2 regions of the Ewingella allii genome follow, and region 2 is predicted to be linked to the other one. Evidence: riboswitches for the same ligand, from Rfam matches in the RefSeq annotation. Region 2 holds a riboswitch; the other holds the start of a gene.
The links. A riboswitch is a leader RNA that binds a small molecule or an ion and turns the genes downstream of it on or off. The one in region 2 is predicted to bind thiamine pyrophosphate.
Positions count from the first base shown of each region.

Region 1 (10,695 bases), on a different contig from region 2:
TTGAACTCAGATAACACTCTTTACTGCGACTTCAAAGCCAAGGAAATAACCACCATGTTACAACCTCGTCCAATCCGCCGTGCCCTACTCAGCGTTTCTGATAAGGCCGGTATCGTAGAATTCGCCGAAGCTTTAGTGCAACGCGGCGTGGAATTGCTCTCTACAGGCGGAACTGCTCGCTTACTCGCTGATGCAGGGCTGCCGGTGACCGAAGTTTCTGACTACACCGGATTTCCGGAGATGATGGATGGACGCGTCAAGACCTTGCACCCAAAAGTGCACGGCGGGATTTTAGGTCGCAGAGGCAAAGACGATGAGATCATGGCGCAACACGCCATCGCGCCTATTGATATGGTGGTCGTCAACCTTTACCCGTTTGCCCAAACCGTTGCGCGCCCAGACTGTTCACTGGAAGACGCGGTTGAGAATATTGATATCGGCGGGCCAACCATGGTTCGCTCAGCGGCGAAGAACCATAAAGACGTGGCGATTGTGGTTAAGAATGGGGACTTCGCTTCTATTATAGAAGAGATGGATAACAACGGCGGCTCCCTGACGCTGGAAACCCGTTTCAACCTGGCGATTAAAGCCTTTGAGCACACCGCGGCTTACGACGGCATGATTGCCAACTACTTCGGTACTATGGTTCCGGCTTACCACGGCGAAACCGACAAGCCTTCCGGCCAGTTCCCGCGCACCCTGAATCTGAGCTACATCAAGAAGCAAGATATGCGTTATGGCGAGAACAGCCATCAAAACGCAGCCTTCTATATAGAAGAGAATGTTAGCGAAGCTTCGGTCGCCACCTCGCAGCAGCTGCAAGGCAAAGCCCTCTCTTACAACAATATCGCGGATACCGATGCTGCTCTGGGATGTGTGAAAGAGTTTGCAGAGCCGGCCTGCGTCATTGTTAAGCACGCCAACCCGTGCGGCGTAGCCATCGGCGATTCCATTCTAGCAGCCTATGAGCGCGCCTATAAAACCGACCCGACTTCTGCTTTCGGCGGTATTATCGCTTTCAACCGCGAGTTGGATGCTGATACCGCAAAAGCCATCATCAGCCGCCAGTTTGTGGAGGTGATCATCGCCCCTTCCGTGAGCGAAGAGGCTCTGGCACTGACCGCGGCTAAACAAAACGTTCGCGTATTAACCTGCGGACAGTGGCAAAGCCGCCAAAACGCGCTGGACTTCAAACGCGTGAATGGCGGCCTGTTAGTGCAAGACCGAGATTTGGGTATGGTTGAAGCGTCAGACCTGCGCGTGGTCTCTTCCCGCCAGCCGACTGAGCAAGAGCTGTCCGATGCTCTGTTCTGCTGGAAAGTGGCGAAGTTCGTTAAATCCAACGCCATTGTTTATGCCCGCGACAAAATGACGATCGGCATTGGCGCAGGCCAAATGAGCCGCGTCTACTCGGCGAAGATTGCCGGTATCAAAGCCGAGGATGAAGGTTTAGAAGTGGCGGGTTCCGTCATGGCGTCCGACGCCTTCTTCCCATTCCGCGATGGTATTGATGCCGCCGCTGCCGTGGGCATTACCTGCGTGATTCAGCCGGGCGGTTCTATTCGCGATGATGAAGTTATCGCCGCGGCAAACGAGCACGGTATCGCTATGCTCTTTACCGACATGCGTCATTTCCGCCATTAATTCATAGACCACGACTCATTTTTTAGCGGGCTGCCTCAGCCCGCTCACCCGGAGCTTCTCATGAATATTTTAATTATTGGTAACGGCGGGCGTGAACACGCCTTAGCGTGGAAAGCCTCCCAGTCCCCGCTGGCGGATAAAGTCTATGTTGCTCCAGGCAATGCGGGCACGGCATTAGAGCCTCTGCTTGAGAATGTGGACATCGCCGCCACCGACGTTGCTGGCCTGCTGGCTTTCGCCCAGAGCCACAACATTGGTCTGACAATCGTTGGGCCAGAAGCGCCGCTGGTTATCGGCGTAGTAGACGCTTTCCGTGGTGCCGGTTTGAAAATCTTCGGCCCGACACAAGAAGCGGCCCAGCTTGAAGGTTCAAAAGCCTTCACCAAAGATTTCTTAGCTCGCCACAAGATCCCAAGTGCGGATTACCAGAACTTTACCGAAGTTGAGCCAGCACTGGCCTACCTGCGCAGCAAAGGCGCACCAATCGTCATCAAAGCCGACGGCCTTGCCGCAGGTAAAGGCGTGATTGTCGCCATGACGCTGGAAGAGGCAGAAGCCGCCGTTAATGACATGCTGGCGGGAAATGCCTTTGGCGACGCCGGGCATAGAATTGTTATCGAAGAGTTCCTCGACGGCGAAGAAGCCAGCTTTATCGTCATGGTTGATGGCAAAAATGTGCTGCCGATGGCGACCAGTCAGGACCACAAACGCGTGGGCGATGGCGATACCGGGCCGAACACAGGTGGCATGGGTGCCTATTCACCGGCTCCGGTAGTGACAGATGAGATCCACCAGCGCGTGATGGATCAGGTGATCTGGCCAACTGTGCGCGGCATGGCGGCTGAGAACAACACCTATACTGGCTTCCTGTACGCTGGTCTGATGATTTCTGCCGACGGCCAGCCGAAGGTGATTGAGTTCAACTGCCGCTTTGGCGACCCAGAAACTCAGCCAATCATGCTGCGTCTGCGCTCTGATCTGGTGGAGCTATGTCTTGCCGGTGCAGAAGGTCGCTTGGACGAAGTGACCTCTGAATGGGATCCGCGCCCTTCTCTTGGCGTGGTTCTGGCCGCGGGCGGCTATCCGGGGAACTACCACAATGGTCAGCCGATCCACGGCTTGCCGCTGGAGGAAGTGCCGGACGGTAAAGTGTTCCACGCCGGGACCCGTCTGCAGAATGAGCGCGTCGTGACCAACGGTGGCCGCGTGCTCTGTGTTACCGCACTGGGAAAAACGGTGGCCGCTGCGCAGTTACGCGCTTACCAGTTGGCGAAAGATATCAGTTGGGAAGGCAGCTTCTGCCGTAAAGATATCGGTTATCGCGCCATTGCTCGCGAGCAAGACCAGTAACCCCTGCCCCAGAACGGCAAAAGGCACGCTTCGGCGTGCCTTTCTTATTTATACAGCTTTCGCCAAGTCTCTTGGCTTATAAGTCGGACTCTTTTGGTTCCCACTTACAGAAATCTTCATTGGCCACCAGCAGCAATTCATCCCCTTCTGGCGCACTGAGCCAGGCTAACCCAAGGCGATCATTGGCCTGCGCAGCGCGCTTGGCTAACCAAACCTGCGAGCGAACGCTGAGGCTCAGAGTGACGGGCTGGCCCGCACAAGAGGTAATATTGCCCTGTTTCCACTGCCCCTGAATCAGCTGGACGTTACCGGCGCGCAGCGTGTTGCTGAGTTCGAGCAACTTCGCGGCTTTATATTTGTACAGCTCGATATCATCTGACGAGAGCTTTTCCCGGCGTTCGGGGAGCTGTCTCTGCATAAAGCTGACGTGGCCTTCATTGTCGAATCGCAGCATCACTCCAAGATCGGTCTTGGTGGCGTGGGTTTCGCGCATCAGGTGCAGTTGGTCTTGCTGATATTCATAGCGGGTGATCACCGTGTCACCACCATAGTAGGGGCTGTACACGTTGACGATAGTTTGAGGGTGGTGGTCGGCATTGTCGCGACGCCATAGGCGATTAATGCCCTGGTCAGCAACATAACCACTGGCGCTGAACAGCGGCGTGGTGTCTTTGGAACTGCAACCCACCAAACCGAGTACCAACAGGGTGGCAGCCAGTTTGGAGGTGATAAACAAAAGGGGCCGCTTAGCCGCCCCCTCGCTTATTCTTTTCACTGCAAGCAATTACTTAACAGCGTCTTTCAGAGCTTTACCAGAAACGAACGCAGGCACGTTGGCAGCTGCGATTTTGATTTCTTTACCAGTCTGTGGGTTACGACCAGTACGCTCGTTACGATGATTTACCTTGAAAGTCCCGAAACCAACCAATTGTACAGCATCACCTTCTTTCAGAGACTCGGTAATAGCAGACAGTGTAGATTCAAGAGCAACTTTGGCCTGTGCTTTGGAAAGATCAGCTTTGTCCGCAATTACATCAATCAGTTGAGTCTTGTTCATAAGTTATCCTTTACAGTGTGTTTATCGTTTGCAAAGCATCGAGTGCGACGGATATGCCGATTGACAGCACCCTCCTGCATACACGCACCGATAGCCACTTTTTTTACGCACCCCAAATGTAGACCAGACAGGGTGCGGATGTGAAGCCTTAAGGCACGACAAATCAGGCGTTAAATCACGTTTTCTTGCCTTATTGCGCTAAATTTATGCCAATGTTACTCACGGCGGCTTCACGCAGGTCAGAACGTAACCCTTTTATTAATTCAAGGTCACGCTCTTCACAGTCAGCCAACAGGCGGAAAATCTCCCATTGGATGTCCCATTCTTCCTCAACAGCAGGGATAACTTTCAGTTCTTCATCGGTCATTTCTTTGCCAGCCTGAGTCATCTCAAGCATAGCAACGGTGCGAATTGACGTTTCACTGACAGCAATCGCATGCGAGAGCGTCTCACCACTGAGCCGCGAGTGGATCAGTTCACCTAATGCGATACAGGCGTCGATTGCTGGGTAAACGCCGTAAATATCGTAGTCTTCAGCAGAAGGCACCGCCTCCTCTAACTTCTCAAGCTGTGTGTCAAAATTGACTTTGGCGTCCTTGACGACCAGCGTTTCCCAAACCAAATCCAAGATGCGACGATACAGCTGTGGTTCGCCGAACCCGGATTGCAGACAGAACATCTGATAGTTGGGATACATGCGCTCACAAAGGCTCGCCATAAACGTCAGGTGTTGCCAGCTTTCTAGCTTCTCCAGACGTAAATGTATCGGATTACGTAACATGGTTGGTTCTCGTTAACTTTTTCTGCGCAGGAGTTTACCTGAAATGATTGCAGATCCCTATGCCTTGATTCCTAAAGATTCCCGCTCAGGCGCTGCCAGCGCTGAAATGCTACCCGATTAGAGGCGACGGCGTCGGCCCAACGAGTAGGTTCTGGTAGTCGATAACCCCGCATACATTGTTCCACCCAGAAAAAAGCAGATTCTATGCTGATGTGATTACCGGGTGAAATGAACAATGGGTTACAGCGTAGTTTACTGCGCCACACCCAGCCAATTTGTTCGTCGCGGTCATACAGCGACTGTCGGCTATGCAGGGCATCTTCGAGGGGTAAAAACTTGCCGAACAGGCGGCTTTTTGCGACACCAATGGTCGGCACGTCGATCATCAAACCAAAATGGCTGGCGACGCCTAAACGCCTTGGATGCGCAATGCCCTGACCGTCTACCAGCACTAAGTCAGGCTGCTGTTGAAGCTGCTGCCAGGCCTGCATCAGCGCTGGCAGCTCACGGAAAGAGAGAAAACCGGGGATATAGGGCATGGTGGTCGCGATACGGGCAATCTGGTATTCCACCAGCTCAAGGGAGGGATAACTCAGGATAGCAATCGCCGCCCGCGTCACCTCGCCCCCCTGCTCGAATCCTACGTCAGCACCGGCAATAAAGCGCGGCGTCTGAAAACCGTCCGGGTCCTGAAGGACAATATTATCCGCCAGCACCCTCTGCTCTTCTCGTAAAACTCGAGTATCAATCATTCCTATACCTTATAAGCGCTTACTGATGGAAACGGCGCGATAAGTTGTGCACGGCCTCCACGAAGACGCCGGCATTCTCAGGCGGCACGTCCTGATGAATGCCATGTCCGAGGTTGAATACGTGACCATTACCGCTGCCGAAACCAGATAAAATCGTTTCGACTTCCTGCTCAATGCGCGCAGGCTTAGCGTAAAGCATAGACGGGTCCATGTTACCTTGCAGAGCAACTTTGTCGCCCACGCGACGGCGCGCATCGGCAATGTCCGTGGTCCAGTCCAGACCCAGCGCGTCACAGCCGGTGGCAGCCATCGCTTCCAGCCACTGCCCGCCGCCTTTGGTGAACAGCGTTACCGGCACGCGGCGTCCGTCGTGTTCACGAATCAGGCCATCAACGATTTTATGCATATAGTTCAGGGAGAATTCGCGGTAATCGCGAGGGGTCAGCACGCCGCCCCAGGTGTCGAACACCATCACCGACTGAGCGCCGGCTTTGATTTGCGCGTTGAGATACAAAATCACGCTGTCCGCCAGCTTATCCAGCAGCAGGTGCAGGGTTGCCGGTTCGGCATACATCATCTTTTTCAACTTGGTGAAGACTTTGCTGCTGCCGCCTTCAACCATGTAAGTCGCCAGCGTCCACGGGCTGCCGGAGAAGCCAATCAGCGGCACTTCGCCTTTCAGGTTTCTGCGAATGGTGCGCACGGCATTCATCACATAGCCCAATTCCATCTCTGGATCAGGGATTGGCAGCTTTTCAACGTCAGCGCGGCAGGTCAGCGGAGAGGTGAAACGCGGGCCTTCGCCAGTCTCGAAATACAGCCCCAGGCCCATGGCATCAGGAATGGTCAGAATATCGGAGAACAGGATCGCCGCATCCAGCGCATAGCGGCGCAGAGGCTGTAGCGTCACTTCACACGCCAGCTCGGCGTTTTTGCACAGCGACATAAAATCCCCGGCCTGCGCGCGAGTCTCTTTGTATTCTGGCAAATAGCGCCCGGCCTGACGCATCATCCACACCGGGGTCACATCAACGGGCTGACGCAGTAAAGCGCGCAGGTAGCGATCGTTCTTCAACTCACTCATTATTACTCATTCCTTCAATAATCTTGGCCGCACGGCATTCGTCTGGGCGGCATTGTAGCATGCCTATTATTCAGCATCGCCGTCGCGCTCGGCGCGGCACAGCACGACAGTATCTTCAATCAGTCGACGGGCAATAGTGCCGACCGGCGGTAACTGCGGTAAGGCATCAAAGCGATACCAACCGGCGTCGAGCAACTCTTTCGGGTCGTGTTTGATGTCGCCGCCGTCGTATTCCGCCATAAAGGCCATCATCAGAGAGTTCGGGAAAGGCCACGGCTGGGAGCTGACATAACGCACGTTTTTAACGCGCACATTGCTCTCTTCCATCACTTCGCGGGCCACCGTCTCTTCCAGCGTTTCGCCAACTTCGACAAACCCGGCCAGCACGGTGTGGATGCCATTGCGGTGACGAACATGCTGCGCCAGCAAAATCTCTTCACCTTTACGGATAGCGACGATAATGCAGGGGGCGATTTGCGGATAATAGCGTTCACGGCAGTGGCTGCACAGGGCGGCCCACTCGGTTTTGCTGACCTGCATTTCATGGCCGCAGTAACCGCAAAACTTATGCGAACGGTAGAACTCGGCGAGCTGCACGCCGCGCCCCACCAGCTGGAATAAGCCTTTGTCCTGATCCAGCAGTTGGCGTGCGGAGAACATATTGTTGTCCATCGCCTGACGAACCAGCCAAACCGGCGCGCCTTGCCATTCGCCAATTTGTCGGCCAATTTTGCCAATCAGCGAGAATTGCGCCGCATCACCAAAAGGTAATTCGCCCTGTGGCAGCCACAGCTTGCCCTCGTGGCTGATCACCCACCAGCCGTTATGTTGGTCTGTTATCTGTAATTCCATATTGTTGTTGCATAACCTCGACGAGACTGACAATCTGGTTTTCGGAAGTTAAATATTAGTAACCTTTAACCTTTTGGTTACTTTTCTCTCGCTCACGGAGTCAACCATGCTAAATCGTCTGGAAAGACTGACCCAACGCGTTGGTGGCAGTAACGAGTTAATCGATCAGTGGCTTCATGCGCGCAAAGAACTCTTAGTCTCCTATTGCACGCTTGTTGGACTGAAACCGAACAAAGAAAAGCATACCCCGCTAAACGAAAAAGCGCTGGATAACTTTTGCCACAACTTGGTGGATTATCTCTCAGCCGGCCATTTCCACCTTTACCACCGTATTATCGATGAAGTTGAAGGTATCGACAGCCCAAAACAGCTGATTGCGTCGAAAATCTATCCAGCCCTTGAACTGAACACCGAAGCTATCATGGCTTTCCATGACAGTTATACCGAAACAGATATCACCGATGACAACGCCTTTGCTTTCCACTATGCGCTTTCTGATATCGGCGAAGCCTTAGATGCGCGCTTTGTCCTTGAAGATCAGCTAATTACTTTAGCGTTCGAACCTTCACAAGATGTGTTACCACCCGTTGCAAACGACCAGATCCTTGAGCGTCCGGCGTAATTTCGAAACAATCGATTAACCTATTTCAACATTAAATAACCCTATCTGGGTTGTAGTTTATTATTCGGCCCCCTATATTGGGGCTTCTTGTCGGAGTGCCTAGCGCATGATGTTCCTCACGGACGTTACGCCAGGCTGAGACCGTTAATTCGGGATCCGCGGAACCTGATCGGGTTAATACCCGCGAAGGGAACAAGAGTAATGTCATGCGTTTAGCCTCATTCCGGCCCTGCATCGCCACGGCCTTTGGCGGCTAAATCGACCGTTTTTACTCCTGCCGTAAACCTCCAGACAAGCAATTTTCCATCACGTAACGTTTTTTATCATGAAAAACACGAGGAATTTGCTATGTCGAGCATTCAGTCAAACACCCCTAAAAAGCCCGTAAACCGTCGCGAGCAGCGCGCCGAAGCTCAAGATTTTATCGACAGCCTGCAGGGCGTCGCCTTCCCTAACTCCAAACGTATTTATCTGCAAGGCGAGCGCGCCGACGTGCGCGTGCCGATGCGCGAGATCCAACTCAGCCCGACGCTCATTAGCGGCACCAAAGACAACCCGCGCTATGAGGAAAACGAGGCCATTCCGGTGTATGACACCGCCGGGCCATATGGTGACCCAGAGGCGTCGATTGATGTCCACGCCGGCCTGGAGAAGCTGCGCGCGGGCTGGATTGCTTCGCGCAACGATACCGAAGAGCTGCCGCAGGTAAGCTCCGGCTTTACCCAGCAGCGTCTGGCCGATGACGGGCTGGACCACCTGCGCTTCGAGCATTTGCCTCGTCCGCGCAAGGCACTGGCGGGTAAAAACGTTACCCAGCTTCACTATGCCCGCCAAGGGATAATCACCCCGGAGATGGAGTTCATCGCCATCCGCGAAAACATGGGCCGTGAGCGAATTCGCGGTGAAGTGCTGCGCCAGCAGCATCCGGGGGAGAGCTTTGGTGCTCACCTGCCCGCCAATATCACGGCGGAATTCGTGCGTCAGGAAGTGGCCGCAGGCCGGGCGATTATCCCCGCTAACATCAACCATCCAGAGTCCGAACCGATGATTATCGGCCGCAACTTCTTGGTGAAAGTGAATGCCAACATCGGCAACTCGGCGGTAACTTCCTCTATCGAAGAAGAGGTGGAAAAACTGGTGTGGTCCACCCGATGGGGCGCGGACACCGTAATGGACCTGTCCACCGGCCGCTATATCCACGAAACCCGCGAATGGATTTTGCGTAACAGCCCGGTGCCTATCGGCACAGTGCCGATCTACCAAGCCTTGGAAAAAGTGAATGGCATTGCAGAAGACCTGAACTGGGAGATGTTCCGCGACACCCTGCTGGAGCAGGCGGAGCAAGGCGTTGACTACTTCACCATCCACGCGGGCGTGCTGCTGCGCTATGTGCCAATGACCGCCAAACGCCTGACCGGCATTGTGTCGCGCGGCGGCTCAATCATGGCGAAGTGGTGCCTGTCGCATCATAAAGAGAGCTTCCTGTTTGAGCATTTCCGCGAAATTTGTGAAATTTGCGCCGCCTATGACGTCTCTCTGTCGCTGGGCGATGGCCTGCGTCCGGGTTCTATTCAGGATGCCAATGACGAAGCCCAGTTCGCCGAGCTACGTACCTTGGGCGAGCTGACCAAAATCGCCTGGGAATATGATGTTCAGGTGATGATTGAAGGGCCGGGCCACGTGCCAATGCAGATGATCCGCCGCAACATGACGGAAGAGCTGGAACACTGCCACGAGGCGCCGTTCTACACGCTGGGGCCACTGACCACCGACATTGCGCCGGGCTATGACCACTTCACCTCGGGTATCGGGGCGGCCATGATCGGCTGGTTCGGCTGCGCCATGCTGTGTTATGTCACGCCGAAAGAGCACCTCGGCCTGCCGAACAAAGAGGACGTGAAGCAAGGGTTGATCACCTACAAAATTGCCGCCCACGCGGCGGATTTGGCGAAAGGCCATCCGGGCGCGCAGATCCGCGATAACGCGATGTCGAAGGCGCGTTTTGAATTCCGCTGGGAGGATCAGTTCAATTTGGCCCTCGATCCGGCTACGGCGCGGGCCTACCACGACGAAACCCTGCCGCAAGAGTCAGGCAAAGTCGCTCACTTCTGCTCTATGTGCGGCCCGAAATTCTGCTCAATGAAAATCACCCAAGAAGTGCGCGATTACGCGGCAACCTTGGAAACTCAGGCGCAGCCTATCGAGATTGTGCAAACCGGCATGGCGCAAATGTCCTCGGAGTTCCGTTCACGCGGCAGCGAGCTTTACCACCCGGCCGACAGCTTCAGCGCGGAGGCCAGCAAATGAGCGCGATAACCCTCGCCTTCCCCGCCGTTCCTTTCAGTCTGGGGCTTTACCCGGTGGTAGACAGCGTTGAATGGATCGCCCGCCTGCTGGACGCGGGCGTTAAAACTATTCAGCTGCGGGTCAAAGACCTGCCTGACGAAGAGGTCGAATCGGCCATTATTCAGGCCATCGCATTGGGGCATCAGCATCAGGCGCAGCTGTTTATTAATGATTATTGGCGTCTGGCGGTAAAGCATCGGGCCTACG
Region 1 covers NZ_JAWUDN010000015.1:359-11,053, forward strand. Annotated here, with positions in the region: gene purH (bifunctional phosphoribosylaminoimidazolecarboxamide formyltransferase/IMP cyclohydrolase) at 55-1,644, shown strand; gene purD (phosphoribosylamine--glycine ligase) at 1,705-2,994, shown strand; gene SBO83_RS20960 (DUF1481 domain-containing protein) at 3,071-3,730, opposite strand; gene hupA (nucleoid-associated protein HU-alpha) at 3,779-4,051, opposite strand; gene SBO83_RS20970 (YjaG family protein) at 4,242-4,832, opposite strand; gene nfi (deoxyribonuclease V) at 4,904-5,584, opposite strand; gene hemE (uroporphyrinogen decarboxylase) at 5,604-6,668, opposite strand; gene nudC (NAD(+) diphosphatase) at 6,735-7,520, opposite strand; gene rsd (sigma D regulator) at 7,627-8,142, shown strand; TPP riboswitch at 8,224-8,351, shown strand; gene thiC (phosphomethylpyrimidine synthase ThiC) at 8,491-10,449, shown strand; gene thiE (thiamine phosphate synthase) at 10,446-10,695, shown strand, end outside.
Region 1: it holds a riboswitch for thiamine pyrophosphate, as region 2 does, so the genes downstream of both, thiC (phosphomethylpyrimidine synthase ThiC) here and thiM (hydroxyethylthiazole kinase) in region 2, are expected to answer to the same signal.

Region 2 (10,695 bases):
TCTGACCGATGCCGATCTGAACGCGATGGCCACCTACATCCAGACGCTCAAGCCGCAGGCGGATTCTTCTGTCACCAAGAGCCGTTCCGATTGGGGCCATGAGAGCACCAGCGTAGACAACCTGCGCGGCGTGCCATTCAAAGCCAGTCAGGAAACCGACGGCGCGCGCCTCTTCCTCGGCAACTGCGCAAGCTGCCACAGCTTCGGCGGTCAGGGTAGCCAAGACGGCTATTACCCATCGCTGATGAAAAACAGCGTAGTAGGTGCCCAGATGCCAAACAACTTAGTCAACGTTATCCTGCACGGCGTATCGCGCAAAACTAACGACGGCGACGTGTTTATGCCGGGCTTTGCTGACACCCTGAGTGACAAGCAGATCGCCACGCTGAGCACTTATATGTTTAAAGAGTTTGGTGCTCAGCCAGCGTTAAATGTGAAAGATAAAGATGTGAAGGATTTGCGCGGGGAGTGATCCCCGGCTGATCATCACTGCCCAGTGAAGGGGGGAGTGGGGTAAACGTTGCGGCGTTTAATCCCGCTTTCCCCTTTTTCTATTGCATCTTTAAATTCAAATTCAAATTCAAATCCAAATCCAAATCCAAATTCAAATTCAAATTCAAGGTCGTGGGCGTCGGCCCACACCGACCAAGGGAGGCGTAAACGCGCCTCCCTTGGAACCCTGCGTTTTTTCTGTTGTTAGATCGAGGCTGCGCAGGGTTGGAATGAACGTGTTTCAGCAGCCATTGTGATCGTCGCGAAGTGCCGCCGCTTAGGCGGTTCCCGAATTTCAGGCTTCGAGCCTTTGGTCTCGAACCATTCATTCGGCGTCACTTCTGAACGCGACCTACTGGCATTTCAACCGTGCCGTTTCAGTGGAGTACCGTTCTGCTCCTCCCCCTGACAAGGGGGAGGCTGGGAGGGCGCAAGACAAAATTAACTGAAACGGCTCGGTTTAGATGCCTCAAAACCGCAGTCAAAAATGGCGCTGAGCGAACGGTTCGAGACCTTAGGCTCGAAGCCTGAAGCGAAGGCACCGCCTAAGCGGCAACATTTTGCGGTGGAGAACTGAATTACCTGAAATACGTCCGCCTAACGAGCGGAGCGCGCAGTAAAGAGCCGGGGATTCTCAAGGGGCGCGGCGATTGGCGCCCCTTGAGGCCGGTGTGGCGGCAGCCCACGGTTTTGAATTTGAATTTAAAGATTTAGGCCGCCCGCCAAGGGCATTATTTCTTCAAGAAATGAAAAAGATAATAATCCCCTTTCGGACTCTCGCCCTCGGCGACTATCTCCCATCCCTTGGCGAGATAAAATCCGACGGAGTTTTTACTCTTGATCAAACATTTGAGTGAGCCGGTGCCGGTGAACATGGCTTCGCTGGCGTGGAGCAGGGCGCTGCCGACGCCGGTGCCTTTGTGGGCGGGGTCTACGAACAGGTTATGCAGGAAATTCTCTTGGATGAAGATGGACGCAAAACCTAGCAACTTTCCTTGATGTTCGGCGACGATCACCGTTTCTCCAAGGATGGCGCGGTCGAAATCTTCGAGTTGAAAATCATCAGTGTCCATCCAAGTCCACGTATCCTTGCGTGACGCGAGGTACAGGGTGCGTAAAAAAGGGCGATCGGCTTCTTCATAAGGGCGTATCTGCAAGACATCTTCTCCATTGTTACCCGCTTCAACGATTCTAGGTTGATCTTCCAGACGTGCCAACCAATAATGGCTTTCGTTGACTCGGGGTGTCCTTCTTGTGAAAGAAAGGGCTGAGACCTTACCCGTATTACCTGATCTGGATTATGCCAGCGTAGGGAAGTCAGGTATCTCTCCCGATACCGCCTTCTTTAGCGCCGGTTGGGAGAAATATGAACACTCGACCTTCCGTTTTTTCCGGCAACTCTGCTGCCGCTGCCCTCGAAAACCTGCGTCACGCTAAGCCGCTGGTTCACTGTCTGACTAATGATGTTGTGCAATCCTTTACGGCCAATGTGCTGCTGGCGTTGAATGCCTCCCCCGCGATGGTGGTGGACCCAACCGAAGCCGCGCAGTTCAGCGCCATTGCCGATGCGGTGCTGATTAACGTCGGGACGCTAACTCAGCCTCATGCCGACGCCATGCTGGCGGCGGTTAACTCGGCTAATCAAGCTGGGAAGCCTTGGGTGCTGGACCCGGTGGCCGTCGGCGGTTTGGCGCAGCGCACCGAGTTTTGCCGCCAGCTGATCAAACTGGGCCCTGCCGCGATTCGCGGCAATGCCTCTGAGATCCGTGCGTTAAATGGCTTAACCTCCACCGGGCGCGGCGTGGATAGCGGCGATGACTCCCTCTCCGCGCTGCCCGCCGCCGAAGCCTTGGCCCGCGAAACCGGCGCTATCGTGGCGGTGACGGGGGAGATTGACTATGTCACCGACGGCGCGCGCAGCCTTGCTGTGACAGGCGGCGACGCCCTGATGACCCGCATTGTCGGCACCGGCTGCGCACTGTCGGCGGTAGTGGCGGCTTTTGTCTCCCTGCCAGACGACCGGCTGGATAACGTCGCGGCGGCTTGCCGGGTGATGTCGTGCGCGGGCGAAAGAGCTTGCCACGAGGCGCGCGGGCCGGGCAGCTTTACCCCGGCTTTCCTCGACAACCTGTGGCTGCTGAATGGTGAGATGCTGACGTCGGGGGAAGCAGTATGAAGCGTATCAATGCTTTAACCATTGCCGGGACTGACCCGAGCGGCGGCGCGGGGATTCAGGCTGACCTGAAAACCTTCTCGGCGCTGGCGGCTTACGGCACCAGCGTTATCACCGCGCTGGTGGCGCAAAACACCCGTGGCGTGCAGTCGGTTTACAACATCGACCCGGCTTTTGTGGCGGCGCAACTGGACTCGGTACTCGGCGACGTGCGCATTGATACCGCCAAAATCGGCATGCTGGCTAACAGCGATATTGTTGAAGCCGTGGCCGAGCGCCTTCGACACTACCAGCCGCCGTTCGTGGTGCTGGACACCGTGATGCTGGCTAAAAGCGGCGATCCGCTGCTGTCGGCGGATTCGGTTGAGGCGCTGCGACGCCTGCTGCTGCCGCAGGTAGCGATTATCACGCCGAACCTGCCGGAGGCGGCGGCGCTGCTGGAGTGCGACATGGCGCAGAATGAGCAAGAGATGCGTGAACAGGGCGAGGCGCTGCTAGCGATGGGCTGTGACGCGGTGCTGATGAAGGGGGGGCATTTAACGGATAGCGAAAGCCCGGACTGGCTGTTTATGCGCGGATCCCGCGAGCGCTTTACCGCGCCGCGCGTCGACACTCGTCACACCCATGGCACGGGCTGCACGCTGTCGGCGGCGTTGGCGGCTCTGCGCCCGCGCCATGATAACTGGCCGGACACCGTTCGCGCCGCGAAGGCTTATCTGCAACAGGCTTTGATGCAAGCAGATTCGCTTGAAGTGGGGCAAGGTATCGGCCCGGTTCACCATTTTCATCAATGGTGGTAATGGTGGTAATGAGCGGAACTCTGGTGTCAGGCTCGGATCTTGTTATGGCATAACTCAGGTTCTACCTGCTTGAACATCGACAGCGCCTGCTGCAAATGCTCGGCGTCGAACGGGTTCAACGGGTAGAACTTCTCCTCTTTGCGCGGGCGCAGCGACAGCCGAATCTGGTTGGCGGTCACTCGCTCATAGAGGTAGCTGGCGATGTCATCATTCTCCTCGTCGCGCCATGAAATCAGCAGCGCCGCGTGCTCGCCGGTGCGGCGGCCGAGGAAACGATTCTTGGTCCACATCCCTTCAAAATCGCCATCCTTTTGCAGTTTCTTACCGCTGAACAGATCGCTGTCAGCCAGATACCACAGGGCCTGCGGCGAGATTTCCCTTTGCACGCTGCGCCACATCGGCTGATTGTTTTCCATCTGCCAGCACGCCATACCGAGGTAGTCATTAAGCTCGCGCCAGTCGTTTTCCAACTGTTGTTTCAAACTTTTGTCGGCCAGCGTGTGGAATTGCTGCAAGCCGGTAGCCTGTGCGCCAAGGCGGGTATAGCCGACCACCGACATGGTGCGCGGCCTGCGGCGCAGCGTCATCCACAGCAGGAATTTCGGAATGCGGAACTTGATGGCCTGTACGCTGAGCTTGTAGCGCTGCCCGCGAGACATCACCAAGCCGTTAGAGGCGCCGCGTTTGTCTTGATAGTTGCGCACCAGCACCACGCTGTTTTGCCCCATCCAGCCAGTGACATAATGCTCTTTATCACTGGCCGAGATGTCCAAATCACGGGCGATCTGCTCGATTTTCTCCACGTCCAACTGGCCGAGGGAGAGGCTTTGATCCGCGCTGTAATAGCTTTTCTTTAAAACGGAAGAGGTCGAGGGGGTGGCTAACGACATAACTGGGCTTCCAGCAAAGTGACATTATTTATAGCGTAGCCTAAGTTGCTGTACATATTTATGTCAGTGCTAGCAAAACCACAATTTTAATGCCCCACGCCCAGAAAAGGGCGCGGGAAGAGGGGGAGGAAAGTTAAGTCAGGCTGCCTTCAATACGCAGTTCGTGTTCATCGGGGATTTCATTGAAAGAGAGCACGTGCAGCCCCGGTGCGAATAAACGGGCATAGCGCGATAGCAGCGGGCGCAGCTGTGGTGGCACCAGCAGCACCGGCTCTTTGCCGATGGCTTTCATCTGCTCTTTGACTTTTGGCAGCGTATTCTGGAATTGAGTCAATAGGTTAGGGTCGAGCGGAATGCTGTCTAGCGGCGTTTTACCCGCCGTTTGAGTCTGATTAAAGGCGGTCATCAGCAGCGTTTCCAGCTCGTGATGCAGGGTGTAAACCGACAGCGCGCTGCCCTGAACCATGCCCGCCGTGATGCTGCGGCGCAGGGCGTAACGCACGTCGGCGGTGAGCAGGAAGGCGTCTTTAGTGGTGGCGGAGCTTTCCAGCAGCGTGGTGCCGATCACCACGATATCGCGCAGCGACACCCCTTCTTGCAACAGCATGCGATAGATGCGCAGTAGCTGGCTGTAGTTCAGCGCGCCGTTGAGATCTTCCGCCAGCTTGGGTGACATCGACGCCAGCCGGTTGTGCAGCAGGGTGATGTCGTCATAGTTAAACAGGTCAGGAATATGCTGGCGCAGCACCTTGTTGACGTGAGTTGCCACTACGCTGGCGCAGTCCACAACCTGATAGCCCAGATTAAGCGCGTGCGGCTTCTGGTCCGGCGTTATCCAGGTCACCGGCATGCCGTAGGCCGGGTCATTATCCAGCTGGCCGTCCACCTCGCCATAGGTTTCGCTGGAGGGCAGCGCCATCAGTTTATCGGCGGGCAGGGTGCCACTGGCCTGCTTGATGCCGTTGACCGTGATGATGTACTGGGTCGGCTTAAGGCGGAAGTTCTCGCGAATTCGCACCTCGGGCAGCAGCACGCCGTAGGTTTCCGACACCACCTGCCGCACCCCGCGTATTCGCTGAGTGAGGGGGCTGCCTTTAGATTTATCAACCAGCGTTACCAGCTTGTAGCCAAGGCTAATCGCCACTGGCTCAATCAGCGGAATGCTTTCCCAGCTAACGGTTTGTTCAATATCTTCGCTGATATTTTTCGAGATTTCTGCCAGTTGCTCGGCTTCATTGACTGCCGCCTTAGGCTGACGGCTGATGCGCCATGCGGTGTAGGCCAGCATCGCGGTGAAAGAGAGGAACGGCAGGTGCGGCATGCCCGGCACCACCGCCAGCACGAACATTACGCCCGCCGCCGTGTAGAGCGTCATCGGCGAAGCCAGCAGCTGGCGCTTCATCTCCGTGGCCATATCGCCGCTGTCATTGACGCGGGTAACAATAATTGCCGCTGCGGTGGAGAGCAGCAGGGACGGGATTTGCGCAACCAGACCATCACCGATGGTCAGCAAGACATACTGCTGGAAGGCGGCGCTGGCGCTCAGGTCATATTTAAAGATATCGATACAGATACCGCCGATCAGGTTGATCATTAAGATCATCATCCCGGCGATGGCGTCCCCTCGGACAAACTTCGATGCCCCGTCCATTGCGCCGTAGAAATCCGCCTCGCTGGCGATCTCTTTGCGGCGGGTTCGCGCCTGCTCTTGGTTGATAAGCCCGGCATTCAGGTCGGCGTCGATCGCCATCTGTTTGCCCGGCATGGCGTCGAGGGTGAATCGCGCCGATACCTCGGAAATACGCTCGGCCCCCTTGGTCACCACCACGAAGTTGATTGTCAGCTCAGTTAACCAAAAAGAGCGCGAAGAGATTGTCGCCGCGCTGCATGACCAGTCGATTTTCAAAGGCAATGTGTTTGCCCCCCTTAGCTCGATTGGCAAGAACAATTCGGTTATCGCCAAGCCGCTGCCGGTGACCTATAAAGAGCCGCAAAAAACGCCGCCGGTAATTGAGAAACCTAAGACGACGCCGCCAAAACCGGAAGAAAAGCCGCCGGTGAATGTGCGCCAGCAAGAGGTGAACGCCGCCGACAAGATGGACGCGCTAAGCAGCAAAAAATCGGCCCGCGAGCTGAGTGAACTGGCGGCCAATATCAACACCATCGCCAAGAAAAACCATATGGAAGCCAATTTGGAGATTGAAGTGATCCCGCAGGGCTTGCGAGTACTGATTCAGGACGGCCATGATCGCGATATGTTCCAGCGCGGCAGCGCCAGCCTGACGCCGTTCTTCCGCACCTTGCTGACCGAATTGGCGCCGACCTTCAACAACATTGATAACAAAATCATTATCAGCGGCCACACGGACGCGGTGATGTACAAAAACCAGGCGATGTACAACAACTGGAATCTGTCGGGCGACCGCGCGCTGGTGGCACGTCGCGTGCTAGAGCAAGCCGGCCTTGCCAAAGGCAAAGTGCTACAGGTTAACGCTATGTCCGATCAGATGCTGCTGGACCCGAAAAATCCAGAAAGCGCTCGCAATCGCCGGATAGAAATCATGGTGCTAACCAAAACCGCGTCAGATTCGCTGTACGAATTCTTTGGCGATCGCGGCGATAAAGTGGTCGAGCCGTTGACGCAAAAAATAGAGAAACGGGAGGGGCTGTCGACATCGACTTCGGCATCCGCAGAGTAATTGTGATGAATATCTTCAACCTGATATGTGAACCTTCGGCGCTGTTGCCGACGCTACATGAGCCGGGCGCCTCAACGGCGCGTCGCTTGCTGGCCGCTTTTGTGATGAGCGGCTGTCTGCTGCTGGCGATGACGCCGTTGCGCGCCATCGCCGCGCCGACCCAGCGTAGCCAGGTGGTGAAGAAGAAGGTGCACAAAGTCAGCAGTAAACCCAAGGTCACCAGTAAACCCAAGATAACCAGTAATAAGAAAACCCCTGCGCCGACGGTGAAGCTGAGCTTCGCCGCCCAGCAGCGGGCCAGAAACCGCGAGCTGCTGATGCACCATCCGGTCAAGGTGGTGGCCACCAGCTATGGCGATAAGCCGCTGAAAACCGCCAGCGCCTCAAACTTGCACAGTTCGTTGGCGCAGCGGCAGGCCAATCGCCAACTTATCGCCCAGCATCCTGATTGGTTTAGCCATCAGCATCGTGAAACGGCGGCTCCCGAGGCGCTGGGCAGCGATAGCATTGCGCTGGCTTATCGCGACCATCTGCAACAGACCACGCAAAAAGCCATGTCGACCCTGATGCAACAGTTGGGGAAACCCTATGTCTGGGGAGGAACCTCGCCGAGAATTGGCTTTGATTGCAGCGGATTGGTTTACTTCGCCTACCACGGCCTGCTAACGGAAGGGATGCCGCGCACCGCCAACGGCATGTATCGCCGAGCCAGAGGCAAGACCATTACTCAGAGCCAGTTAAGGCGCGGAGATCTGATCTTCTTCCACATCCACACCCAGCAAAACGCCGACCATGTGGGCGTTTATCTCGGCGACGGCAAATTTATTGAATCGCCAAGAACCGGCGAGGATATTCGCATTAGCACTCTGAATGAGCCTTTCTGGCAGGATCACTATCTCGGTGCCAAACGGGTGCTGACACCGGAAACCATTATCTAAACCGCCGTTTACTCCGCATCAAACCAATCGTGGTTCTGCTCGGCAATCGGCGTGATGGTGGAAATCATCTCTTGCAGGTGAATACGCATCGCGCGCTCGGCGGCGTCAGGATTGCGGGCTTTCAGCGCGCTAAGAATGTTGTCGTGCTGTTCAATCAGGCTCTCCGGCGGCGAGACTTTGCTCAGCGTCAGGAAGCGCACGCGGTCCATGGTCGCCTTGATATGCTCCACCGTTTCCCATGCCAGGCGGCAATCAATGATCTGCGCGATTGAGCGATGAAACTCATCATCTAACAGCAAGAACTCCTGCGTTTGTTGGCTCTTCGCCGCCAGCCGCTGGCGTTGCAAATTGTGCTCCAGTATCAACAGGTCATTGTCAGTGGCGACACTCGCCGCGCGGCGCACCACGGCGGTTTCCACGGCTTCGCGAATAAAACGGCCATCGGCGACGCGCTTGGCTGAAATCTTCATCACAAAGGTGCCGCGCTGCGGCAACACCTGCACCAAGCCTGCTTCCGCCAGCTTAATGAAGGCTTCGCGCACCGGCTGGCGCGACACGTTGAACCGCGACGAAATTTCTTTCTCCGATAACAGGGCGCCGGGGGGGATCGCGCAGGTGACAATATCCTGACGCAGGGTGCGGTAGATCTGCTGGTTAACCGGCACATTATTGAGAAATTCGTAAGTTTCAGTCATGGGCACATTGATGTTGTAGCGGCTGGAATAGGCCGAATAGTACCATGACTTTTCACAGGATTTTGCGAATGCATTAGAAGGGCGTGAACCAAGGGGCAAAAACAACAGATAAAAAAATCCCGCTCAAGGTGGGCGGGATGTCGTAATGCTTTACGAGGGGATAGTCCAATGAGATGCAACGTCTTATAGGGGAATAAGTGCTTGCAGACTCATAATAACGTTCGGTATTAGCGCTTCAAGATGAAACTGGTAAATTTCACTTAAGTTTGGTGATTCAGGATTTATCCTAGCGTCCGGCGCGGAGCCCGTATGCCTGTCGTGAGCAGGGCCAAAACCAAAGCCGCTGGTTATGTGCGCCATTAAAGCCTACTCTCTAAAGGTAAGAAATGGGTACTTTGAAGTTAAGCGATTGTAAGTATTAAGGATTAATATGAGCGAAGTCGAAAGTTCGATCAGTGTAGGCGATATTATTACTGTTAAGAACGGCTCTACCCACGAGGTAACAGGCTTTGTCAAAAAAGGGGAAAGGATTTACCCTACGATCAAAACCGATCATGGCAATACTAATTACAGCCAGATCAAAGAAATTGTCTCAGTGAGTAAAAGCTGATTTTAATTAGCTGAGCGCGACCACGGCCTGCTGCATCTGTGATGCTGGCGGGCTGTGTAAAACAGCCACCTTTGCCTTATCTCTACTCCTCCCGCCATGGCGATATATTCTCTTCCGTCCTTTATCTCATTATAAATTAAAACTATTTATCCTCCGTGGCGAATCTCTTTATAGTAAGAATGCTGCAATGCGGCTTGAGATTCCTTCTATTTAAGATGGGTCGTTCCTCATCGATTAATTGATTTCAGGGTAGGGAAGAATGAATAAAATTTTGCACGGAGTAATAGGGCTGACGCTGGCGTGTGGCGTTTTCACCACCTTGCCGGTGGCGGCGGCGGTCAAGAGCTGTATTGAGAATCGTGCCGGGATAGATATGGGGTCCGGCAGCACCAAGATTCAGGTGACGCAGGTGGATGTGTGCCAGCATCGGCTGGGTAAGGTGCTGTATGAAGATCAGCGTCCGGTGGGTTTTAACGCCGATTTGGCGAAATCGACCAATAACCAGCTGAGCGAGGAGATCCAGCAGCAGGGCGTCGCCGCGCTGTCTGAGATGGTGAAGAAGGCCGAAAGCTTTAGGCCAACCCGCGTGACTGGCGTAGCGACGGCGGTATTCCGCACGGCGTCTAACGGCCAGCAGGTGATTGATCGCTTCAACCAGCAGGCACATGTGAATTTGAAGATTATCACTCAGCAGCGGGAAGCCGAGCTGGGATTCCAGTCTGCCAAGGCCGCGCTGAATGAGCCAAATGTCAAAGATGAGGATCTGCTGGTGTGGGATATTGGCGGGGGATCGATGCAGATGACCTCCTACCACGAGCAGGCGGGCAAACCCTCAGTGGAGGTTTATCAGGGCAAGCTGGCCTCGGTCACGCTGAAAGACTTCATCACTAATGTGCTGCAGAACAAAGATTTAGCGGCTGATAGCACGCCAAACCCCATTGGATCCCTGCGCAATACCGTGCTGCGTTATGTCAATTTCTATGCTCGCACCCATGTCAGCGCGCAGATGAAAAAGGATGCCCAGACCAAACGGGTGATTGGCATTGGCGGGGTGCACGGCTTCTCTATCAAGAGTCAGGTGCATTTGCACAACAACAGCTATGGCCTTGCTGACCTCGAGCAGGCGTCGAAAAATAACGTCTGGAAAGGGAATTCTGAGTTAAAAGGTGACTACCGCGCGACCGACGTCAGCAACCTGTTGCTGGTAGAAGGTTACATGCAGGCGCTGAATATCCCTCAGGTTACCGTGGTGAAAGCCAGTCTGATTCAGGGTATTTTGTTGCAGTGAGCCATTAAACCTAAGGCAGCAGGCTGAACGCTTAACTTTCAATTTTGCAGGAGCAAAGATTATGACAGTAGGAAAAAAAGAGTTAGTCGCAGTTCATGATCAGGATGATT
Region 2 covers NZ_JAWUDN010000001.1:201,315-212,009, forward strand. Annotated here, with positions in the region: gene SBO83_RS00935 (c-type cytochrome) at 1-472, shown strand, start outside; gene SBO83_RS00940 (GNAT family N-acetyltransferase) at 1,224-1,649, opposite strand; TPP riboswitch at 1,722-1,824, shown strand; gene thiM (hydroxyethylthiazole kinase) at 1,859-2,668, shown strand; gene thiD (bifunctional hydroxymethylpyrimidine kinase/phosphomethylpyrimidine kinase) at 2,665-3,465, shown strand; gene SBO83_RS00955 (hypothetical protein) at 3,492-4,355, opposite strand; partial or broken gene SBO83_RS00960 (flagellar biosynthesis protein FlhA) at 4,489-6,198, opposite strand; gene SBO83_RS00965 (OmpA family protein) at 6,131-7,054, shown strand; gene SBO83_RS00970 (NlpC/P60 family protein) at 7,060-7,992, shown strand; gene SBO83_RS00975 (GntR family transcriptional regulator) at 8,001-8,687, opposite strand; gene SBO83_RS00980 (hypothetical protein) at 9,118-9,297, shown strand; gene SBO83_RS00985 (Ppx/GppA phosphatase family protein) at 9,557-10,585, shown strand; gene SBO83_RS00990 (prolyl oligopeptidase family serine peptidase) at 10,647-10,695, shown strand, end outside.